3 regions of the Azotobacter salinestris genome follow, and region 1 is predicted to be linked to each of the others. Evidence: predicted binding sites of a transcription regulator. Region 1 holds the regulator's gene; each other region holds the start of a gene.

Evidence for each region. Region 1 encodes sigma-54, which starts transcription at its own class of promoters, with help from an activator protein. Its sites were predicted from a motif close to ANTGGCATNNANNTTGCTNT; they were not measured.
Region 2: a site for sigma-54 is predicted at 1,847-1,866, ahead of GCU53_RS19465 (circularly permuted type 2 ATP-grasp protein). Genes of this name have one in related genera too.
Region 3: a site for sigma-54 is predicted at 1,491-1,510, ahead of glnK (P-II family nitrogen regulator). Genes of this name have one in related genera too.

The regions. Positions count from the first base shown of each region.
Region 1 is NZ_CP045302.1:1,544,965-1,548,235, reverse strand. Features, by position in the region: gene ptsN (PTS IIA-like nitrogen regulatory protein PtsN) at 1-224, opposite strand, end outside; gene hpf (ribosome hibernation-promoting factor, HPF/YfiA family) at 237-545, opposite strand; gene GCU53_RS07305 (RNA polymerase factor sigma-54) at 659-2,167, opposite strand; gene lptB (LPS export ABC transporter ATP-binding protein) at 2,299-3,024, opposite strand; gene lptA (lipopolysaccharide transport periplasmic protein LptA) at 3,024-3,271, opposite strand, start outside.
Region 2 is NZ_CP045302.1:4,155,991-4,159,261, reverse strand. Features, by position in the region: gene GCU53_RS19470 (alpha-E domain-containing protein) at 1-393, opposite strand, end outside; gene GCU53_RS19465 (circularly permuted type 2 ATP-grasp protein) at 408-1,817, opposite strand; gene GCU53_RS19460 (DJ-1/PfpI family protein) at 2,208-2,795, opposite strand; gene GCU53_RS19455 (phospholipase D-like domain-containing protein) at 2,860-3,271, opposite strand, start outside.
Region 3 is NZ_CP045302.1:3,221,887-3,225,157, forward strand. Features, by position in the region: gene GCU53_RS14895 (YifB family Mg chelatase-like AAA ATPase) at 1-991, opposite strand, end outside; gene GCU53_RS14900 (accessory factor UbiK family protein) at 1,023-1,298, opposite strand; gene glnK (P-II family nitrogen regulator) at 1,664-2,002, shown strand; gene GCU53_RS14910 (ammonium transporter) at 2,039-3,271, shown strand, end outside.

The DNA of each region.
Region 1 (3,271 bases):
GGGCAACCGGGCAGGCGGCAATGGGGGATGGCGATGCCGTTGCCAAAACCGGTCGAACCCAGTTTTTCACGAGCAATCAGGCTCTCGAAAATGGTCTGCTGATCCAGGTCGGGCATTTCGCGGGCGACCAGGGCAGCTATGTATTCGAGGGCGCGCTTCTTGCTTCCTCCCGGCACGTTCACCAGGGAACGGCCGGGGGTCAGAATGTCTTCGAGTCTGATCATGGGGCGAAGGAGTCAGCGGGCCGTAGCGCCCTGCTGGCGTTCGATCTGCTTTTCCTTGTGCTTGATCAGTTGACGGTCAAGCTTGTCGACGAGCAGGTCAATGGCCGCATACATGTCTTCATGCTCGGCGTTGGCGACCACTTCGGCGCCGGCGACATGCATGGTCGCCTCGATCTTCTGCTTGAGCTTCTCGACCGACATGATCACCTGGACATTGGTGATGCGGTCGAAATGGCGCTCGAGCCGGCTGATCTTCTCCTCGACATAGTCGCGTAGGGCGTCGGTCACATCCAGTTGATGTCCACTGATGTTGACTTGCATACCGCTTTCTCCTTGTTTCTATTTTGATGCAGGCTGACGGGCCTGCTACCGGTATACGCTGCTTCGAGTGGCCGCTGAGCGCTGCTGCCGTCTCGGCGGCCGACCCGATCCTGTTACATAAGTCGCTTGCGTTCGCTGGAAGGCGCGATGCTGAGCGATTCCCGGTATTTGGCGACTGTACGGCGAGCCACCTGTATGCCCTGCTCTTCCAGTAAACCAGCGATCTTGCTGTCGCTCAATGGCTTTTTCGGATTTTCCGCGGCGATCAGTTTCTTGATGATGGCGCGGATGGCCGTGGACGAGCACTCACCGCCTTCGGCGGTGCTGACGTGGCTGGAGAAGAAGTATTTCAGCTCGTAGATGCCGCGCGGAGTGTGCATGTATTTCTGGGTGGTGACCCGTGAGATGGTCGACTCGTGCATACCGACCGCCTCGGCGATGTCATGCAGCACCAGCGGTTTCATGGCCTCTTCGCCGTAGTCGAGAAAACCCCGTTGGTGCTCGACGATCTGCGTGGATACCTTCATCAGAGTTTCGTTGCGACTCTGCAGGCTCTTGATGAACCAGCGTGCCTCCTGCAGCTGGTTGCGCATGAAGGTGTTGTCGGCGCTGGCATCGGCACGTCTGATGAAACCGGCATAATGGGGGTTGATGCGCAGGCGCGGCACGGCCTCCTGGTTGAGCTCCACCAGCCAGCGGTCATTGTGCTTGCGCACGATGACATCGGGCACCACGTATTCGGGCTCGCTCGCCTCGATCTGGGCGCCGGGACGAGGATTCAGGCTCTGAATCAACTCGATCACCGGGCGCAGCTCCTCTTCCTTGAGTTTCATGCGTCGCATCAGTTGGGTGAAGTCGCGGTTGCCCAGCAGATCGAGATAGTCCTTGGCCAGTCGTTGCGCCTCTTCCAGCCAGGGGGTGTCGAGCGGCAGCTGACGCAGTTGCAGCAGCAGCGACTCGCTGAGATCGCGGGCGGCGACCCCCGCCGGCTCGAACTGCTGGATGCGGCGCAGCACCATTTCCACTTCGTCGAGTTCGATACCCAGCTCCGGATCCAGGGAGGCAAGGATTTCCTCCGGAGAGGCCTCCAGATAGCCGTCGCTGTTGATACTGTCGATCAGGGTGACGGCAATCAGGCGGTCGGTATCCGACATCGGGGCCAGGTTGAGCTGCCAGAGCAGATGGCTCTGCAGGCTCTCGCCCGTGGAGGTGCGGGTGGTGAAGTCCCACTCGTCTTCATCGCTGCTCGGCAGGCTGCTGGCACTGGTCTGGTAAATGTCTTCCCAAACGGTATCCACCGGCAGTTCGTTGGGAATGCGCTCGTGCCAGTCGCCATCCTCGAGGCTGCCGCCATCCTCGCTGGCCGTTACGCTTTCATAGCTTTCCTGGTAAGAGCCGGATGCGGTATCGATTGTCGACTGGTCGCCATGCTCGCCCAGCATATCCGGGCTGTCGTAGTCCTCTGCGTCTTCCTGACGTTCCAGCATGGGATTGGAGTCGAGGGCCTCCTGGACTTCCTGTTGCAGATCCAGGGTCGACAGTTGAAGCAGACGGATGGCTTGTTGCAGCTGCGGAGTCATCGTCAGCTGCTGACCCATCTTAAGGACTAGCGATGGTTTCATATTGTAGGAAGCACCATATTTGCCGAAGCATTCGCGTCAATCACTACGAGGCGACGATGCGCCTTTCTAAAGCAAATTCTATGCCTGATTATAACGGAATTTAACTGGTCTATCCCATTCAATGGCGCATTTCATAGTCGGAATTCGTGGCCGAGATAGACTTCCTGCACCAGTTTGTTGGTGAGGATGGCCTCGGCATCGCCTTCGGCTATCAGTTGTCCGTCGTTGACAATGTAGGCGGTTTCGCAGATATCAAGCGTTTCGCGAACGTTATGGTCGGTGATCAGGACGCCAATGCCCTTGTTCTTGAGGTGGTGGATGATCTGTTTGATGTCGTTCACTGAAATCGGGTCGACGCCGGCGAAGGGTTCGTCGAGCAGGATGAACTTCGGCGTGGTGGCGAGCGCGCGGGCAATCTCGACGCGACGCCGCTCTCCGCCCGAGAGGCTCATGCCGAGGCTGTCGCGAATGTGGCTGATGTGGAACTCCTGCAACAGGGCTTCGAGCGCCTGGCGGCGGCCTTCTCCATCGAGATCCTTGCGGGTTTCGAGGATCGCCATGATGTTGTCGGCCACGGTGAGCTTGCGGAAGATCGAGGCCTCCTGCGGCAGGTAACCGATGCCAGCCCGGGCACGGCCGTGCATGGGTAGATGGGTGACATCGTCCTGGTCGATCAGGATGCGTCCCTGGTCGGCGCGGACCAGGCCGACGATCATGTAGAAGCAAGTGGTCTTGCCGGCTCCGTTGGGGCCGAGCAGGCCGACGATCTGGCCGCTCTCGATGGAAAGGCTGACGTCGCGGACGACCTGACGGCCCTTGTAGCTCTTGGCCAGGTGCTGGGCTTTGAGGGTGGCCATTACTGGGTCTGTCCCGGCTGCTGTTTCTTTTTCGGTTGGATGACCATGTCGATTCGTGGCTTCGGGCTGGTTACCTTGGTCCCCGTGGCGCGGCCAGCATTGACGATCTGGCGCTGGGTATCGTAGACAATCTTCTCACCTTCGAAGGTATTGCCATCCTGGATCACGCGGGCCTTGTCGATCAGCACGATGCGTTCGTTTTCGGCGAAGTACTGGATGGTCTGGCCGTAGGCCTTGACGATGCTCT
Region 2 (3,271 bases), 2.3 Mb from region 1:
GCCGTAGCCGCTCAGCCCCTGTTCGGCGAGGTCGAGCAAGGCCAGCCAGGTGGCGTTGATGTTCTCCCACATGTCGGCGGTGATCCGCCCGCGCACCGCATGGGCGTTGCTGCGCGCCCCGGCCAGGCAGTTGAACAGACTGGCCGGGTTGGTCGCGTCGAGGGCGAAGAAATTCAGCATGCGCTCGGCATGCAGTTCGCCATGGCGCTGCAGGTACTCCTCGAGGGTGCCGGTGATCAGCAGCGGCATGGCCAGTTCGTCGAGGCCGTTGCCGCGGCCATCCTGCGGCATCAGGGACAACGAGTAGCTGACGTCGAGCATCCGCGCGAGATTCTCGGCACGCTCCAGATAGCGCGACATCCAGTACAGATCGGCGGCGGTTCTACTTAACATGCTCGATAATTCCTTTAATCCTCAACGACCCAGGTGTCCTTGGTCCCGCCGCCCTGGGACGAGTTGACCACCAGTGAGCCTTCTCGCAGTGCCACGCGGGTGAGCCCACCGGGCACCAGACGGGTTTCACGGCCACTCAAGACGAAGGGCCGCAGATCAATGTGCCGCGGCGCGATGCCGCTTTCGACGAAGGTCGGACAGGTCGACAGACTCAGGGTCGGCTGGGCGATGTAGGCCTCGGGGCGCGCCTTGAGACGCTCGCGGAAGGCCTCGATCTCGGCCTTGGTGGCCGCCGGTCCCACCAGCATGCCGTAGCCGCCGGAGCCCTGGGTCTCCTTGACCACCAGCTCGGGCAGGTGGGCCAGGACATGGGACAGATCCTGCGGCTTGCGGCATTGCCAGGTCGGCACATTCTGCAGGATCGGCTCCTCGCCCAGGTAGAAACGGATCATGTCGGTGACATAGGGGTAGATCGACTTGTCGTCGGCCACCCCGGTGCCGATGGCGTTGGCCAGCACCACGTTGCCGCTGCGATAGGCCGACAGCAGCCCCGGCACGCCCAGCACCGACTCGGGATTGAAGGCCAGCGGATCGAGGAAGGCGTCGTCCAGCCGGCGGTAGATCACGTCCACCGGCTTGGCGCCGGCGGTGGTGCGCATGAACACCCGCTCGTCGCGGACGAACAGGTCGGCCCCCTCCACCAGCTCCACGCCCATCTCGCGGGCCAGGAAGGCGTGCTCGAAATAGGCGCTGTTGTAGCGTCCCGGCGTCAGCACCACCACGCTGGGATTGTCCAGCGGGCTGGAGCTCTTCAGGGTCTCCAGCAGCAGATTCGGATAGTGGTCGACGGGGGCGATGCGCTGGGCGGCGAACAGCTCGGGGAACAGCCGCATCATCATCTTGCGGTCTTCCAGCATGTAGCTGACGCCGCTCGGCGTGCGCAGGTTGTCCTCCAGCACATAGAAGGTGCCGTCGCCATCGCGCACCAGGTCGACCCCGGCGATGTGCGCGTAGATGTCGCGATGCAGGTCGAGCCCGTGCATCACCTGCTGGTAGCCGCTGTTGGACAGCACCTGCTCCGGCGGAATGATACCAGCCTTGAGGATGCGCTGATCGTGGTAGATGTCGGCGAGAAACAGGTTCAGTGCCTGGACCCGCTGGATGCACCCGGCCTCGATCCCGCGCCACTCGCTGGCGGGGATGCTGCGCGGGATGATGTCGAAGGGGATCAGGCGCTCGGTGCCCTGTGCGTCGCCATACAGGGTGAAGGTGATACCCGCTCGGTGAAACAGAAGATCGGCTTCGCGCCGGCGCTGGGCCAGCAGTTCCTGGGGAGTGTTCTCCAGCCAGTTGGCGAAGCCCCGGTAATGCGGCCGGCAGACGCCGTTCGCATCGTACATTTCGTCAAAAAATTGGCGATCCATGCATGCTCCTCGGCTGTGCACAGAAGGAATTCGCAAAGCTCATGCCAGTTGCCAAGTTCCTAGTCCTATCAATGGCTTGGAGATGTGCCGACGGTAGCGGCGACAAATCGGGAGCGGCTGAAGAGCCCATTCGGCTCCTCGTCCGTGTTGCTGTTCTTTCGATATTCACCGTCCCAAGCGATCCCGGCACACCGTCCGGCTTGCCGTATCGCACACAGGGATGGCAGAGTCGGGAGAGGCATGCACCAAAATAGCCTCATATCCCACAGGCAAGATCCATTGCGCACCAAAAAAATGCAACACCTGGCATAGGTTACCTGTTGGCCAGGCATTCGAGTGTGCCGCGGCGCCAGACTGGGGCACCGGCCTGACCGGTACCCGCGAAAGTTCCTAGCCCTCGTGGACGATCCGGGTACCCAGCAGGGCGATGAAGCTGCCCAGCCAGGCCGGATGCGCCGGCCAGGCCGGTGCCGTGACCAGATTGCCGTCCACATGCGCCTGATCCAGCGGAATATCCGCATACTCGCCGCCCGCCAGTCGCACCTCCGGAGCGCAGGCCGGATAGGCACTGCACGAACGCCCGTCGAGCACCCCGGCCGCCGCCAGCAGCTGGGCACCATGGCAAACGGCGGCGATCGGCTTGTTCGCCGAGGCGAAGGCCCGCACCAGTTCCAGCACGCGCTCGTCGAGACGCAGGTATTCGGGCGCCCGGCCGCCCGGAATCAGCAGCGCGTCGTAATCCTCGGCGCGCACCTGCTCAAAGTCGAAATTCAGGGCGAAGTTGTGCCCCGGCTTTTCGCTGTAGGTCTGATCGCCCTCGAAATCGTGAATGGCGGTGCGCACGCTCTGCCCGGCACTCTTGCCCGGGCACACGGCATGCACCCTATGGCCGACCATCAGCAGCGCCTGGAACGGCACCATGGTTTCGTAGTCTTCGGCGTAGTCGCCGACCAGCATGAGGATCTTCTTGGCGGACATGGGTAACTCCTGGACGAGACGAAGAAGCCCCACCCTACCCTGCCGCTTTCCGGCCGTCGACCACTCAACCGCCACGATCCAGCAGATCGACCACCAGCCGGTCCAGCCAGCCCCACAGCCTCTGGCGCAGCCGGCGATACCAGGGCCGGGCCTGCCATTGTTGCCGGTCCACCTCGTGGCTGACCTGGAAATCGGCCAGGAAACATTCGACCACTTCGGCGATGAAGGCCGGATCCCGCGTTTCGAGATTGGCCTCCAGGTTCAGGCGCAGGTTCCAGTGGTCGAAATTGCAGGAGCCGACACTGACCCAGTCGTCGACCAGCACCATCTTCAGGTGCAGGAAGCGCGGCTGGTATTCGAAGATGCGCACGCCGGCCCGCAGCAGACGGCGATAGTAGCGCTGACCGGCATAGCGCACCGGCGGATGGTCGGTGTTGCGTCCAGCCAGCAGCAGGCGCACCTCCACCCCGCGCCGG
Region 3 (3,271 bases), 1.7 Mb from region 1:
TGTCGCTGGCCCGGGCGATGACGATCTCGCCGCTTTCCAGGGGCTCGCGCAGCACCTCCAGCACCTTGCGATCGAATTCCGGCAACTCGTCGAGAAACAGTACGCCCTGGTGCGCCAGGGTGATCTCGCCGGGGCGCGGCCGGCTGCCACCGCCGACCAGCGCCGGTCCCGAGGCGCTGTGGTGGGGCTGGCGGAACGGCCGCTGCGGCCAGGCCGCGAGCGGCGCGCTGCCGGCCACCGAATGAATCGCCGCCACCTCCAGCGCCTCGTGTTCGTCCAAGGGCGGCAGCAGGCCCGGCAGGCGGCTGGCCAGGAGGGTCTTGCCGGTTCCGGGAGGCCCGCTCAGAAGCAGATTGTGAGAGCCGGCGGCGGCCACCAGCAGGGCGCGCTTGGCCGCGGCCTGGCCCTGCACTTCGGCGAGGTCGGGATAGGGTGGCGCCTGACGCAGCAGGCCCTGGGCCTGGTAGGGCGCAAGGAGCGTCTGGCCGTTCAGGTGTGCGGCCAGCTCCAGCAGGTGGTCGACTGCCAGCACGGTCAGGCCCGAGGCGAGGCTGGCCTCCTCGGCGTTCGCCTGCGGCACCACAAGTGTGCGTCCGGCAGCGCGGGCAGCCAGCGCGGCGGGCAGTACGCCCCGGACCGGGCGCAGGCTGCCGGAGAGGGCCAGCTCGCCCAGGCATTCCAGGCTGGCCAGGGCCTCGGCGGGCAACTGCTCGCTGGCGGCGAGGATGCCCAGGGCGATGGCCAGGTCGAAGCGGCCGCCGTCCTTGGGCAGGTCGGCGGGCGCCAGATTGAGGGTGATGCGCCGCGCCGGGAAGTCGAAGCCGGAGGTGAGGATGGCGCTGCGCACGCGGTCTTTGCTCTCGCGGACCGCGGTTTCCGGCAGGCCGACCAGGGTCAGCGCCGGCAGGCCGTTGGCCAGGTGCGCCTCCACGGTGACGGCGGGCGCCTCGACGCCCACCTGGGCGCGGCTGTGGACGATGGCCAGGGACACGGATCTCTCCTTGATCGCATTCCCCGCGCGGTCAGGCCGCGGGCGGGGCGGGGGGCTGCTCGCCCAGGCGTGCCTCGAGTTCGGCGACCTTCGCCTCCAGCGCCTCCAGGCGGGCGCGGGTGCGGGCGAGGACGGCCATCTGGCTGTCGAATTCCTCCCGGCTGACCAGATCGAGCTTGCCGAAGGCGCTCTGCAGCAAGGCCTTGAGCTGGGCCTCGAGTTCGCGGGGCGGAAGCGGCGTCTCGCCGCTGAACAGGCGGGAGGCATGGGTGCTGAGGGTATCGAACAGGGCTTTGGGCGGCAGCATGGTGCGTTTCCGGAATCAGTCGGCCGCCAGTGTAACACGGGCCATCGGCAAGGCTGCCGCACAGTGTCGTGCACGGTTTTCGTGCGAGGGCGCAGCCGGTTGCGCACCCGGTGGGTGCGACATCTTTTCGCGGCCTGCCTGGCGAAAGATCCATAACCATGTCGACGATAGGGGTTTTGGCCGTTTGTCGATAGCGGTATGATTTTTGCCTTTGCGAAGACAGGGCACCTTGAGGCGTCGGCCAGACGCCGGATGCCGCCGAGCGGGCCGGCCAGAGGCGGTCACGCGAAAGCCGAACACTGCGCTTAAACTTGAATCGGGATCGTTCATTCCTGGGGCAAGTCCACTACACGGAGATACGTTTCATGAAGCTAGTCACTGCCATCATCAAGCCGTTCAAGCTGGACGACGTACGCGAATCGCTGTCGGAGATTGGGGTGCAGGGCATCACCGTCACCGAGGTCAAGGGGTTCGGTCGGCAGAAGGGCCATACCGAGCTGTATCGGGGGGCGGAGTACGTGGTCGACTTCCTGCCCAAGGTGAAGATCGACGTGGCCATCGAAGACAGCCAGCTCGACCATGTCATCGAGGCCATCACCAAGGCCGCCAACACCGGCAAGATCGGTGACGGCAAGATTTTCGTCGTCAATCTGGAACAAGCCATCCGCATCCGTACCGGTGAAACCGGCACCGACGCGATCTGAGCCCACGATCCCCCCCCTCGCCCCAGGAGATAATCAATGACGCTGCGCAAAAGCGCAGGGCTTGCTGCCCTTTCTTCTCTCTTCCTGCCCGTCATGGCCAGTGCCCAGGAGGCTGCGCTGGATTCGGGCGACACCGCCTGGATGTTGACCGCCACGGCGCTGGTGCTGTTCATGACCATTCCCGGCCTGGCGCTGTTCTACGGCGGCATGGTGCGTGCGAAGAACCTGCTCTCGGTGATGATGCAGTGCTTCGCCATCACCGGCCTGATCAGCGTACTCTGGGTCCTGTTCGGCTATAGCCTGGCCTTCGACACCACCGGCATGGAAGCGGGGGTGCTCAACTTCAGCTCCTTCGTCGGCGGTCTGGACAAGGCCTTCCTCAGCGGCCTGACCACCGACAGCCTGGTCGGCACCTTCCCCGAAAGCGTCTTCATCACCTTCCAGATGACTTTCGCCATCATCACCCCGGCGCTGATCGCCGGTGCCTTCGCCGAGCGCATGAAGTTCTCGTCGATGCTGGTGTTCATGACGGTGTGGTTCCTGCTGGTCTACGCACCGATCGCGCACATGGTCTGGAGCGGCGACGGCGCGCTGATGTGGGACTGGGGCGTGCTCGACTTCGCCGGCGGCACCGTGGTGCACATCAACGCCGGTATCGCCGGCCTGGTCGCCTGCCTAGTGCTGGGCAAGCGCAAGGGCTACCCGGGCGTCGCCATGACCCCGCACAACCTCGGTTACACCCTGGTCGGCGCAGCCATGCTGTGGGTCGGCTGGTTCGGCTTCAACGCCGGTTCGGCGATCGCCGCCAACGGCACCGCCGGCATGGCCATGCTGGTGACCCAGATCGCCACTGCTGCCGCGGCGCTGGCCTGGATGGCCGCCGAGTGGCTGACCCACGGCAAGCCGAGCGCCCTGGGCATCGCCTCCGGCGTGGTCGCCGGCCTGGTCGCCATCACCCCGGCCGCCGGTACCGCCGGCCCGATGGGCGCCCTGGTGATCGGCCTGGCGTCCGGCGCGATCTGCTTCTACAGCGCCACCGCCGTGAAGCGTCGCTTCGGCTATGACGACTCCCTCGATGCCTTCGGCGTGCACGGTGTCGGCGGCATCGTCGGTGCGGTGCTGACCGGCCTGTTCGCGGCCCCGGCCCTGGGCGGCTTCGGCGAAGTGGACAGCATCGCCACCCAGCTGTGGGTCCAGATCAAGGGCGTGCTCTTCACCGTGATCTACACCGGCGTCGCCACCTTCGTGATCCTCAAGGTGATCGAGCGG